Regions from separate parts of the Trichococcus shcherbakoviae genome, predicted to be linked through region 2. Evidence: predicted binding sites of a transcription regulator. Region 2 holds the regulator's gene; each other region holds the start of a gene.

Region 1 (3,282 bases), 550 kb from region 2:
AGGGACTACCGCTGACGATGAAGAGGCCCTCGACATCATCTCCTGAAAAATACTTAAGGGCAGAACAAAAGGAGTTTCAGTATGAAAATTCATTCGATGTGGGACCAGTATCCGCTGTTGCAGGCGGAATTGGTCGCCACCAATGAGCTGTTGGAAAAAAACATAACGCTCAAAAACCGGGCGGTCAGGGAAGCGATCCTTGCCAGGCTGCTTTCGGGCGGGAAGATGCTGCGGCCGGCCTATTGCCTGTTGTTTTCCTACTATTCCCCGCAACGGGATGCGGAGCGGGCGCAGGCGATTGCGGCTGCGGTGGAGTTATTGCATACGGCGACGTTGATGCACGATGACGTCATCGATGAAGCCGGCACCCGCCGCGGCAAGGAGACGATGAACCGGGCATTCGGCAATCAGATCGCCGTCTATTCGGGGGATTACCTCTTCACGGTCTGTTTCCGCTTGTTGTCCGATTATGCCGGCGACGCGGCTGTGCTGAAGATCGACACGAACGGGATGGAAAGCATCCTGATCGGCGAGCTGAATCAGATGGATATGCGCTACAATCCGGACATGCGTATGCGCGATTATTTGCGCCAGATCCAAGGCAAGACGGCCCAGCTCTTCGCGTTGAGCTGTTATGCCGGGGCCTATGGATCGGTTGAGGACGAGAAGTTGGCGCAACTGGCCTATCGGATCGGCCACGATATCGGCATGGCCTTCCAGGTCATGGATGATGTCTTGGATTACACCCAGGACGAAAAGACCTTGGGCAAACCGGCTCTAAGTGACTTCCGCAACGGCATCTACACAGCACCTGTGCTGTATGCGATGCAGGCCGACCGCAAAGCCTTCGCTGCCTACATCGTCAAAGGAGCGGATGTGACCGCTGCGGAGCTCGCGGAGATCCATGTTTTGGTGGAACGCTATGGCGGCAATCGCGCTGCACAGGCGTTGGCCAAGAAATACACGACGAAAGCGTTGAAGCTGATCAAAAAGTTGCCGGATCATCCCGTAAAGGAAACGCTAACGAAATTAACTGAGCAATTGCTTTATCGCAATATGTAGCAAAACTGTTGCGACACGTTATGTGGATTGATAGCATTACATTTTGAAATAAAACATTAGAAAATAATGGTTTTTTAGTGAAATATAAGGATTTTATTTGGCTAAAGATGTAACAAATGGTATGATAAGTAAGTGGAAAGATATAGGGGTCTTGTGATTGGAATCACATATCTAACCGCTATCATAATAATAGAACAGGGTGGGATAGATTATGGAATTAAAGAAAACGTTATCTACGGCAACTCTTTTGCTGGCATCAACTTTCGTATTAGCAGCTTGCGGCGGAGCCGACACAGAAACTGAAACGGAATCATCAGCAGCAGCTTCATCCGAAGTTGTAGTTGAATCTTCATCAGAAACTACTTCAGAAGCGGCAGCTGAATTGAAGGACGGCACTTACACATTGGTTGAAAAGAACTTCGACACTCGTGGCTGGAAAACTGAATTCTCGATCACTGTCGTGGACGGCAAAATCACGGAATCTACATACGAGAACGTGAACGAAGCCGGCGCGAAGAAATCCGAAGATGCAGACTACCAAGCTAGAATGGTAGAAAAAGCTGGCGTGGGTCCTGCTGATTACTTCCCTGCATTGAACAACCAGTTAGTTGAAAAACAAGATCCGGAAGCAGTAGAAGTCGTTACTGGTGCAACAGGTTCTAGTGATACTTTCAAAAAGTACGCTCCAATGTTGGTTGAAGCAGCTGAAGCTGGCGACACAACTACAATCGAAATCGACAACGTAGTCGAAGAAGAATAAGCTGGATTTCCGCCTTTTCAGGTGGAATCGGCAAGAAAAAAGATTATCATAGACAGGTAGGGACAGCGTTCTTGTTCCTGCCTGTCTTTTTAAATGTAGATACGGGGTGAGCGGATGAAAAAATATATGAATAAGGCCAGCCTGGCGGGCGCATTGTCACTGGTGCTCCTTTTTGGGGGGTGTGGCAATGGGGGTGTGCAGGAAGCAACGGAGCTACGGAAAGAACCATATGAGAAAACGGAATTTTTGATGGGGACTTATGTGACGGTGCGCGTCTATGACGAAGGCAAAGAGGCTGTTCTGGAAGAGGCGTTCGACCGCGTCGCCGAACTGGCCGACAAAATCACTGTGAATGAGCCTGGGTCGGAAGTTGATGCGGTGAATGCCGCGGCAGGGACGGAAGCTGTGCAGCTGTCTGATGATGTCTATCCGTTGGTGCGGAGCGCGTGGGGTTACAGCGAGGCATCCGACGGTGACTTTGACCTGTCGATCGGGCCGATCACCGAACTCTGGCATATCGGTTTCGATGATGCCAGAAAGCCGGAGCAGAGCGAAATCGATGCGGCGCTGACTTTGGTCGACTATGAGCGCGTCGTACTGGATGATGCAGCGCAGACCGTTCAGTTGGCGGATGCGGGGATGCGCTTGGACCTGGGCGCCATCGCCAAGGGCTACATCACCGACGAAGTGAAGGAACTCCTGGTGGAGGAAGGTGTGACGACCGCCATCATCGACCTCGGTGGCAACGTCTATGTGCTCGGGGGTTCGCCGTTGCGCGAAGGGGAGTCCTGGAACGTAGGCATCCAGGACCCATTGGCGGCGCGCGGGGAGACCATCGGCAAGACGAAACAAAAAGACCGTTCGATCGTGACTTCCGGCATCTATGAACGCTACATCGAAGTGGATGGCGTCAGCTATCACCATCTGATGGATCCGGAAACGGGCTATCCATTCGATAACGACATCGCCGGCGTTTCGATCCTGTCCGATAAGTCGATCGATGGGGATGCCTTATCGACGCTCGTCTTCGGTCTCGGGATGGAAGCGGGTTTGGCCTACGTCAACGAGCGGGACGATATCGAAGCCGTTTTTGTGACAAAGGACAAGAAAGTCTATGTTTCGGACGGTTTGACGGATAATTTTGAACTGACCAACGACGATTACGTTTGGGAAAATGAATAGGGGTGAATGATATGAATGTACCTGTATTTTTGGAATTTGTGGAAATCAAGACCAAGTTGGCAAGCCTGTTTCCGTTTGTGTTGGGGACCTTGTTTACGCTCTACCATTTCGGCAGCATCAATGCGCTTAACACGATTTTGTTCTTCATCGCCATGGTCGTTTTTGACATGGCGACGACGGCCATCAACAACACGATGGACTTTGTGAAGGCGAAGAATCTGGTTTACCGCGACGAGGAAAACATCCTCGGGAAAGCGGGGATTTCCGTCAAACAGGCC
Region 2 (3,282 bases):
TGTGTCAAAACAGTGGCAGTCGTTGTACCATCACCAGCAATGTCGTTTGTTTTGGAAGCAACTTCGGAAACCAATTTCGCTCCCATATTTTCGAAACGGTCTTCCAATTCGATTTCTTTGGCGATTGTCACGCCGTCATTCGTGATCAATGGAGAACCGTACGCTTTTTCTAAAACAACGTTGCGGCCTTTAGGTCCTAATGTCACTTTTACGGTATCTGCTAAGATATCCACACCACGAAGCATTGCTGCTCTTGCGTCTTCTGAAAATTTAATGTCTTTTGCCATTTATCGATTCACCTCATGAATTTTATTTTTAGTCCAGGATTGCTACGATGTCGCTTTCTTTGATCACTAAGTATTCTGTGCCTGCATATTTGACTTCTGTGCCTGCATACTTTTCGAAAAGGACAGTATCCCCCGCCTTTACGGTCATTTCGATGGTTACGCCGTTATCCGTCACGCGGCCTGCTCCTACAGCAATAACGGTACCGGTTTGGGATTTTTCTTTAGCGGACGACGGTAAAACGATGCCGCCTACAGATTTTTCCTCTTCTTTGGCAACTTCTACAATAACACGGTTTCCTAATGGTTTTAACAAGATGATCCCTCCAAAAATAAGTTCATTTTAGCACTCATCAACTCAGAGTGCTAAGTTACATTTCTATATTAATCAATCTCCAATTAATTTGCAAGAGGGAAGCCGATTTTTTCTGATTCTATTTTTTTACGCTATTATGCTATACTGTTTATCAAGCGTAAGACGTCAGTTCTCTCAGAAAGGTACTATTATATGAATAAAAAAATACGTTCCAGGTCAACGTTAGCCATACAGATCATTCTCATCTATCTCGCTTCTCAGCTTCTGCCGGTCGTTATACTTTTTTTCATTCCGGAAGCGGATCGTATCGCAGCGGCTATGAATCTCTCGCTATTCTTCGCTTTCCTAGGGACTGTCCTTATGGTAGCATGGAATAGCAGAAAAAAATGGACACCACAAAACAGCCTTACAGAGCAACCAGCCGCCCCAATCGGAAAAACGCTCGCAATCGGAATCTTTGGCTTCTTGGGAGCTATCCTGATTCAGATCGTCGCGATGAACGTGGAGTATCTTTTGTTCAAGATGCCCGTAATTTCCGAAAATACGGAAGTATTGCTGGACTTGACAAACCGCTATCCATTCTTTATTTTTAACATTATCATCTTTGCACCTGTGATGGAGGAATTTGTATTCCGTAAAGCGATTGTCACACATCTGGTTGATGCAATCGGGATCGTCGGCGCAGCCACTATCAGTGCTTTGCTTTTTGCGATTGCGCATAATGATGGGCACTATTTGGTTTATGGCTCTCTGGGACTATGGTTTTCTTTCCTTTATTACAGAACAAGAAACATAGCCACTCCGATGATTGCGCATGCGTTGATGAATGCCGTATCCGCTTTGCCGATTCTCTCCCAACTCATTTCGTAAGGCACGTGAAGTCCGCTATTTAGGAAAAAGAAAGGAATAACATGACTTTAAAAAATCTATTAATTCAAGTAATCATCCGTTTTGTTTTCGCAATCCTCTTCATTTCGCTGGCAGTCGACGCAGTGAATACTGCAGGGTGGGGATTCATGGCCATCATAAGCGTGCTGTTCGCAACAAGTGATGTTGTGAAAGGCGTACGCATGTTCAACGCCTACTTGAAAATCAAAGACAGCATCGATAAAAACTAGGAAAAAAAAGAAGAGGCCGTCTCATTTTATTTTGAGACTTAGACCCCTTCTTTTTTTATTTTCTTATCATCAGCTGCCGACTTTGCTCAGCCGATATCATTGTCCAAGAAATAGATCAACGTCTGCAATTCATTCGTCAAGTCCACATTTTGAACGCGGACATTATCCGGAACGGAAAGACGAATCGGGGTAAAGTTCATGATGCCGCGAACGCCCGCTTCGGTCAATCGATTAGTGGCATCCTGCGCCACTTCTTGGGGAACTGTCAAAATGGCTACATCAATCTGTTGGATGCGCAATTGCTCAACCATATCCGTCATCGGGTAAACCGGCACACCGCTAAGGATTTTGCCGACGATGCCTTCATTGACATCAAATGCGGCACTGATGCGCACATTATTACTGACATGGAAGTTGTAGTTCAACAAGGCATGTCCCAAATTACCCACACCTATCAAAGCCACATTCGTCAGACGGTCCTGGTTCAAGGTTTTGCTGAAGAAATCCAACAAGTACTCGACATCATAACCGTACCCTCTTTTACCCAGCGCGCCAAAATATGAGAAATCCCTACGGATAGTAGCACTGTCCACTTTTACTGCTTCGCTCAATTCAGTGGATGAAACACGTTTTTTACCGGCGTTATGCAAAAAGCGCAAATAGCGGTGGTAAATCGGCAACCTCCTTGCCGTGGCTTTTGGAATATCATTCGTCGACATTTTTTCTCCTCTTCTTTCCTCGTTCATTTCGTACCTCATATTGTTTGTCAGAATGCACAAACTTTAAAAAGTATGTTCACATACTTAAGCTTTCATTTCATATTGACTATTATATCATCTGATTGTGAAAAATCTACTAATTTGTTCGAAACCGGACTTGATTGTGAAGCCTTTTTTGAACAATATGTGAAATACAATACTAATTGTAAGCGGGGTCATCAATAAATTTCACATGCACAAATACGTGAATATAGCAATAACTCTGCTTGTCCCTATCGAATCAGTGTTTGCTGTGATAAAATGAAAAGGATAAATGCCAGCATTTGCTTAGAAAGAGGACACTACATATGATTTTACTACAAGGACAAAATTTGGCGCGCCTTTTTGGGGCGAGCGTCTTATTCGATAATATTCAAATTACAGTCCAGGACCATTCGCGTATCGCTCTCGTCGGCCGAAACGGAGCAGGGAAATCAACCCTGCTGAAGATCTTGGCAGGCATCGAAACGACGGACGCCGGTTCTGTTTCCAAGAGCAAGGAAGTTACGATCGGCTACTTGGATCAGCATAGCGCGGTCGATTCCTCGAATACGATTTGGCAAGAAATGTTGACCATTTTCGCGCCGCTTATCCGATTAACCAAAGAGGCTGAGCAAGCCGCTTTCGCTTTGGGGGATCCGGACCTGCTCGAGGATGAAGAAGCCTATCAAAAAGCTTTGGAACGCTATGACCATCTTCAGCACACCCTGCATGAAAAGAACGCTTACGGCTATGAATCAGAGATCCGTTCGGTGTTGCACGGATTCCAGTTCTACGAAGAAGATTACGATCGCCCGATTTCCCAA
Region 3 (3,282 bases), 120 kb from region 2:
CTTTGACACATGCCTATATGGCCACGATTATGGTGTTTGCACCATTTTTCATCCTGAACAATACGGTACTGGCTTTCGTCCGGAACGACAACAATCCCAGACTGGCTATGCTTGCGATGATTGGCGGCAGTGTTTCGAATGTCATTTTGGATTACATATTCCTTTTCCCACTAAAAATGGGGATGTTCGGTGCCGCTTTTGCGACAAGCTTGGCCCCGATCATCAGTCTGGGCATCCTCTCGATCCATTTCGCAAAAAAGAAATCCCGGCCCGCTATTTTGAAGCACAAGTTGACGCGTCCGGCAATCAAGGACATTCTCAACCTGGGATCTTCCACTTTCATAATGGAAGTGTCCTCGGCAGTCGTGCTGACGACCTTCAACTTGTTGATTTTGGGGCTCGAGGGAAACAAAGGGGTTGCCGCCTATGGGATTGTCGCAAATATTGCCTTTGTGGCGGTCGCGATTTTTACTGGGCTGGGGCAGGGTGTACAACCGCTCATCAGCAAATATTATGGTCTGAAGGATCGCAAGACGGTCCGGCGCGTGAACCGCTATGCACTGTTGACGGCGGGTTTCATCGCTGCCTTGATTTACCTGGGGACATTCTTCAACTCGGAAGCGCTGATCGGCCTGTTCAACAATGAAAATGATCCGGTGATTCTAAGGTTGGCTGACAGCGGAATGAAAATCTATTTTCTTGGATTTTTCTTTGTCGGAATCAATGTCGTGACGGCGATGATCCTCAGCGCAACCGAAAAGGGACGGGCAGCTTTTGTCCTTTCGGTTCTGAGGGGACTTGCTGTTATCGTACCGATGGCAATCCTCTTGAGCAGCCTTTGGGGAATGACTGGGATCTGGTCGTCATTTGTGCTTTCCGAGCTGATCGTTGCCGGATTTGCACTTTATTTGACGACTGCCATCGAAAAGGGAACCATTGCGTATGGAAATCCTGACTGAATCTGTAAGACATTAAATGTGTAATTTTTCTCGTATAGTGTGAGCATACCAATAAAATGAGTATGAAGAGCGTCAGGATTTTCCAGTTATATAACAATTGATACAGGTTTGGATCTGATTATATAACAGGAATATCCTTATTTAACAGCTTTTTTAACTTTTTTAAAAAAATTTAGTATAACTGTTATAAAATCATTCATGATAGTGTATAATGTGAATATAAAAACAAACTACTAAGATGCGGAGGAATTAGTTTATGAATAATGCGTGGCGTGGTTTTAAAGGTTCTCAATGGCAAAACGGTATTGACGTCCAAGAATTCATCAAAGATAACTACACAGAATATGTTGGCGATGACAGTTTCCTGGAAGGTCCTACGGAAGCAACAAGTGAATTGTGGCAAGCAATCGTAGAACTTAAAAAGCAAGAAATCGCTAATGGTGGAGTTTTGGATGCAGATACATCTGTTGTCAGTACAATAACTTCTCATCCGGCTGGTTATATCAATAAAGATTTAGAAAAAATCGTTGGACTACAGACAGAAAAACCATTGAAACGTGGCTTGAACGTTTATGGTGGTATCCGTATGGCAGAAACAGCATTAAAATCTTATGGTTATGAACTTGATCCTGAATTAGATGAATTTTATACAGAACACCGTAAAACGCATAACCAAGGTGTCTTTGATGCTTACGATGATGACATTCGCATAGCTAGACGCAATAAGATCGTTACGGGATTACCTGATGCTTACGGTCGCGGACGAATCATTCCAGACTTCAGACGCATCGCATTGTATGGTGTGGATTACTTGAAGAAACAAAAACTGAATGATTGGAACGCTTTGCAAGCAAAAACGTATACTGAAGAAGACATTCGTTTGCGCGAAGAAGTTTCAACGCAATATCGTGCATTAGGCAAACTGATTGAATTAGGCAAAATTTATGGCTTCGATATCAGCAGACCGGCAGAAAATGCACAAGAAGCAGTGCAATGGGTTTACCTAGGATTCTTGGCTATGGTTAAAGAAGACAATGGTGCTGCACAAGGTTTAGGGCGTATTGCAGAATTCCTGGATATCTATATCGAGCGTGATCTCCAAGAAGGCACTTTGACTGAAAAAGAAGCGCAAGAATTGATCGACCACTTGGTAATGAAAGTTCGTATCGTTCGTCAACTAAGAACACCAGAATACGAAGCTTTGTTTGCAGGAGACCCAACTTGGGCAACATTGACATTTGCTGGTATGCTTGATGACAACAATTCATTGGTTACAAAAAATACCTTCAGATTCTTGCAAACACTCTATAATATGGGGAACGCACCAGAACCTAACATGACTTTGATGTGGAATGAAAAGCTTCCTAAAGGATTCAAGGATTTCTGTGCAAAAGTAAGTATTGATACAAGTGCTATCCAATATGAGAATGACGATGTTATGCGTCATTATTATGGAAGTAATGATGTTTCAATCGCTTGCTGCGTAAGCCCAACAGCAGGAGATACTGGTAGTTCTATCCAGTACTTCGGTGCCAGAGCGTCCCTTCCTAAAATTCTGACTTATGCCGTTACAGGTGGTTACGATGAGAAAAACAGAAGTAAAGTTATCGATGGCCTAGAACCGATCACAGATGAATACTTGGACTATGACACACTGATGGAAAAAATCGATGTCGTCATGGATTGGGTAGCGACAACTTATGTTAGAGCATTGAACATCATCCACTACATGCACGATAAATATGCATACGAAGCTGTTCAATTTGGTTTGCTTGATACTAAACTTCACAGAATGATGGCTACAGGTATTGCTGGTATTGGATTGGCAACTGACTCAATGAGTGCTGTTAAATATTCTAAAGTCCGTATCGTTCGTGACGAAGAGGGCTTCCCGGTCGACTATGTTGTTGAAGGCGATCAGTTCCCGACATTCGGTAACAACGAAAAAGAGGCTGATGAAATTGCCGACATGCTGATCAAGAAATTTGTCGGCAAGTTGAAAGCTCAACCTACTTACCGTAATGCTGAAATTACGACTTCTATTTTGACAATTACTTCAAATATCGTTTACGGAAAAGCAACAGGTGCTCTATTCAGTGGACAAGATGCGAAGTACAAAGGCTACAGAGAAGCATTCACGCCATTGTCTCCAGGAGCTAACCCAAGCTACAGCAGCCCTTACAAAGGTGCTTTGGCAGCGTTGAAATCAGTAAGTACGATTGATTTTGAAGACGTTAAAGATGGTTCTTCCTATACGTGGGCAGTTCATCCTAAAGCATTAGGAAAAGAACGTGACGTTCAAGTAGAGAACTTATCGATGTTA

What was found. Region 2 encodes Rex, which represses fermentation and respiration genes when NADH is low (regulators of the CRP and FNR family bind a similar motif). Its sites were predicted from a motif close to TTGTGAANTANTTCACAA; they were not measured.
Region 1: ACKPBX_RS07415 (FMN-binding protein) is a predicted target of Rex. The motif match lies at 1,214-1,231, and genes of this name have one in related genera.
Region 3: pflB (formate C-acetyltransferase) is a predicted target of Rex. The motif match lies at 1,171-1,188, and genes of this name have one in related genera.

What each region holds. Positions count from the first base shown of each region.
Region 1 is NZ_OY762653.1:1,538,438-1,541,719, reverse strand. Features, by position in the region: gene ACKPBX_RS07425 (NusG domain II-containing protein) at 1-46, shown strand, start outside; gene ACKPBX_RS07420 (polyprenyl synthetase family protein) at 82-1,062, shown strand; gene ACKPBX_RS07415 (FMN-binding protein) at 1,274-1,822, shown strand; gene ACKPBX_RS07410 (FAD:protein FMN transferase) at 1,949-3,004, shown strand; gene menA (1,4-dihydroxy-2-naphthoate polyprenyltransferase) at 3,016-3,282, shown strand, end outside.
Region 2 is NZ_OY762653.1:2,087,668-2,090,949, reverse strand. Features, by position in the region: gene groL (chaperonin GroEL) at 1-287, opposite strand, end outside; gene groES (co-chaperone GroES) at 316-600, opposite strand; gene ACKPBX_RS10025 (CPBP family intramembrane glutamic endopeptidase) at 961-1,470, shown strand; gene ACKPBX_RS10020 (DUF4305 domain-containing protein) at 1,512-1,718, shown strand; gene ACKPBX_RS10015 (redox-sensing transcriptional repressor Rex) at 1,805-2,437, opposite strand; gene ACKPBX_RS10010 (ABC-F family ATP-binding cassette domain-containing protein) at 2,785-3,282, shown strand, end outside.
Region 3 is NZ_OY762653.1:2,202,868-2,206,149, forward strand. Features, by position in the region: gene ACKPBX_RS10515 (MATE family efflux transporter) at 1-959, shown strand, start outside; gene pflB (formate C-acetyltransferase) at 1,216-3,282, shown strand, end outside.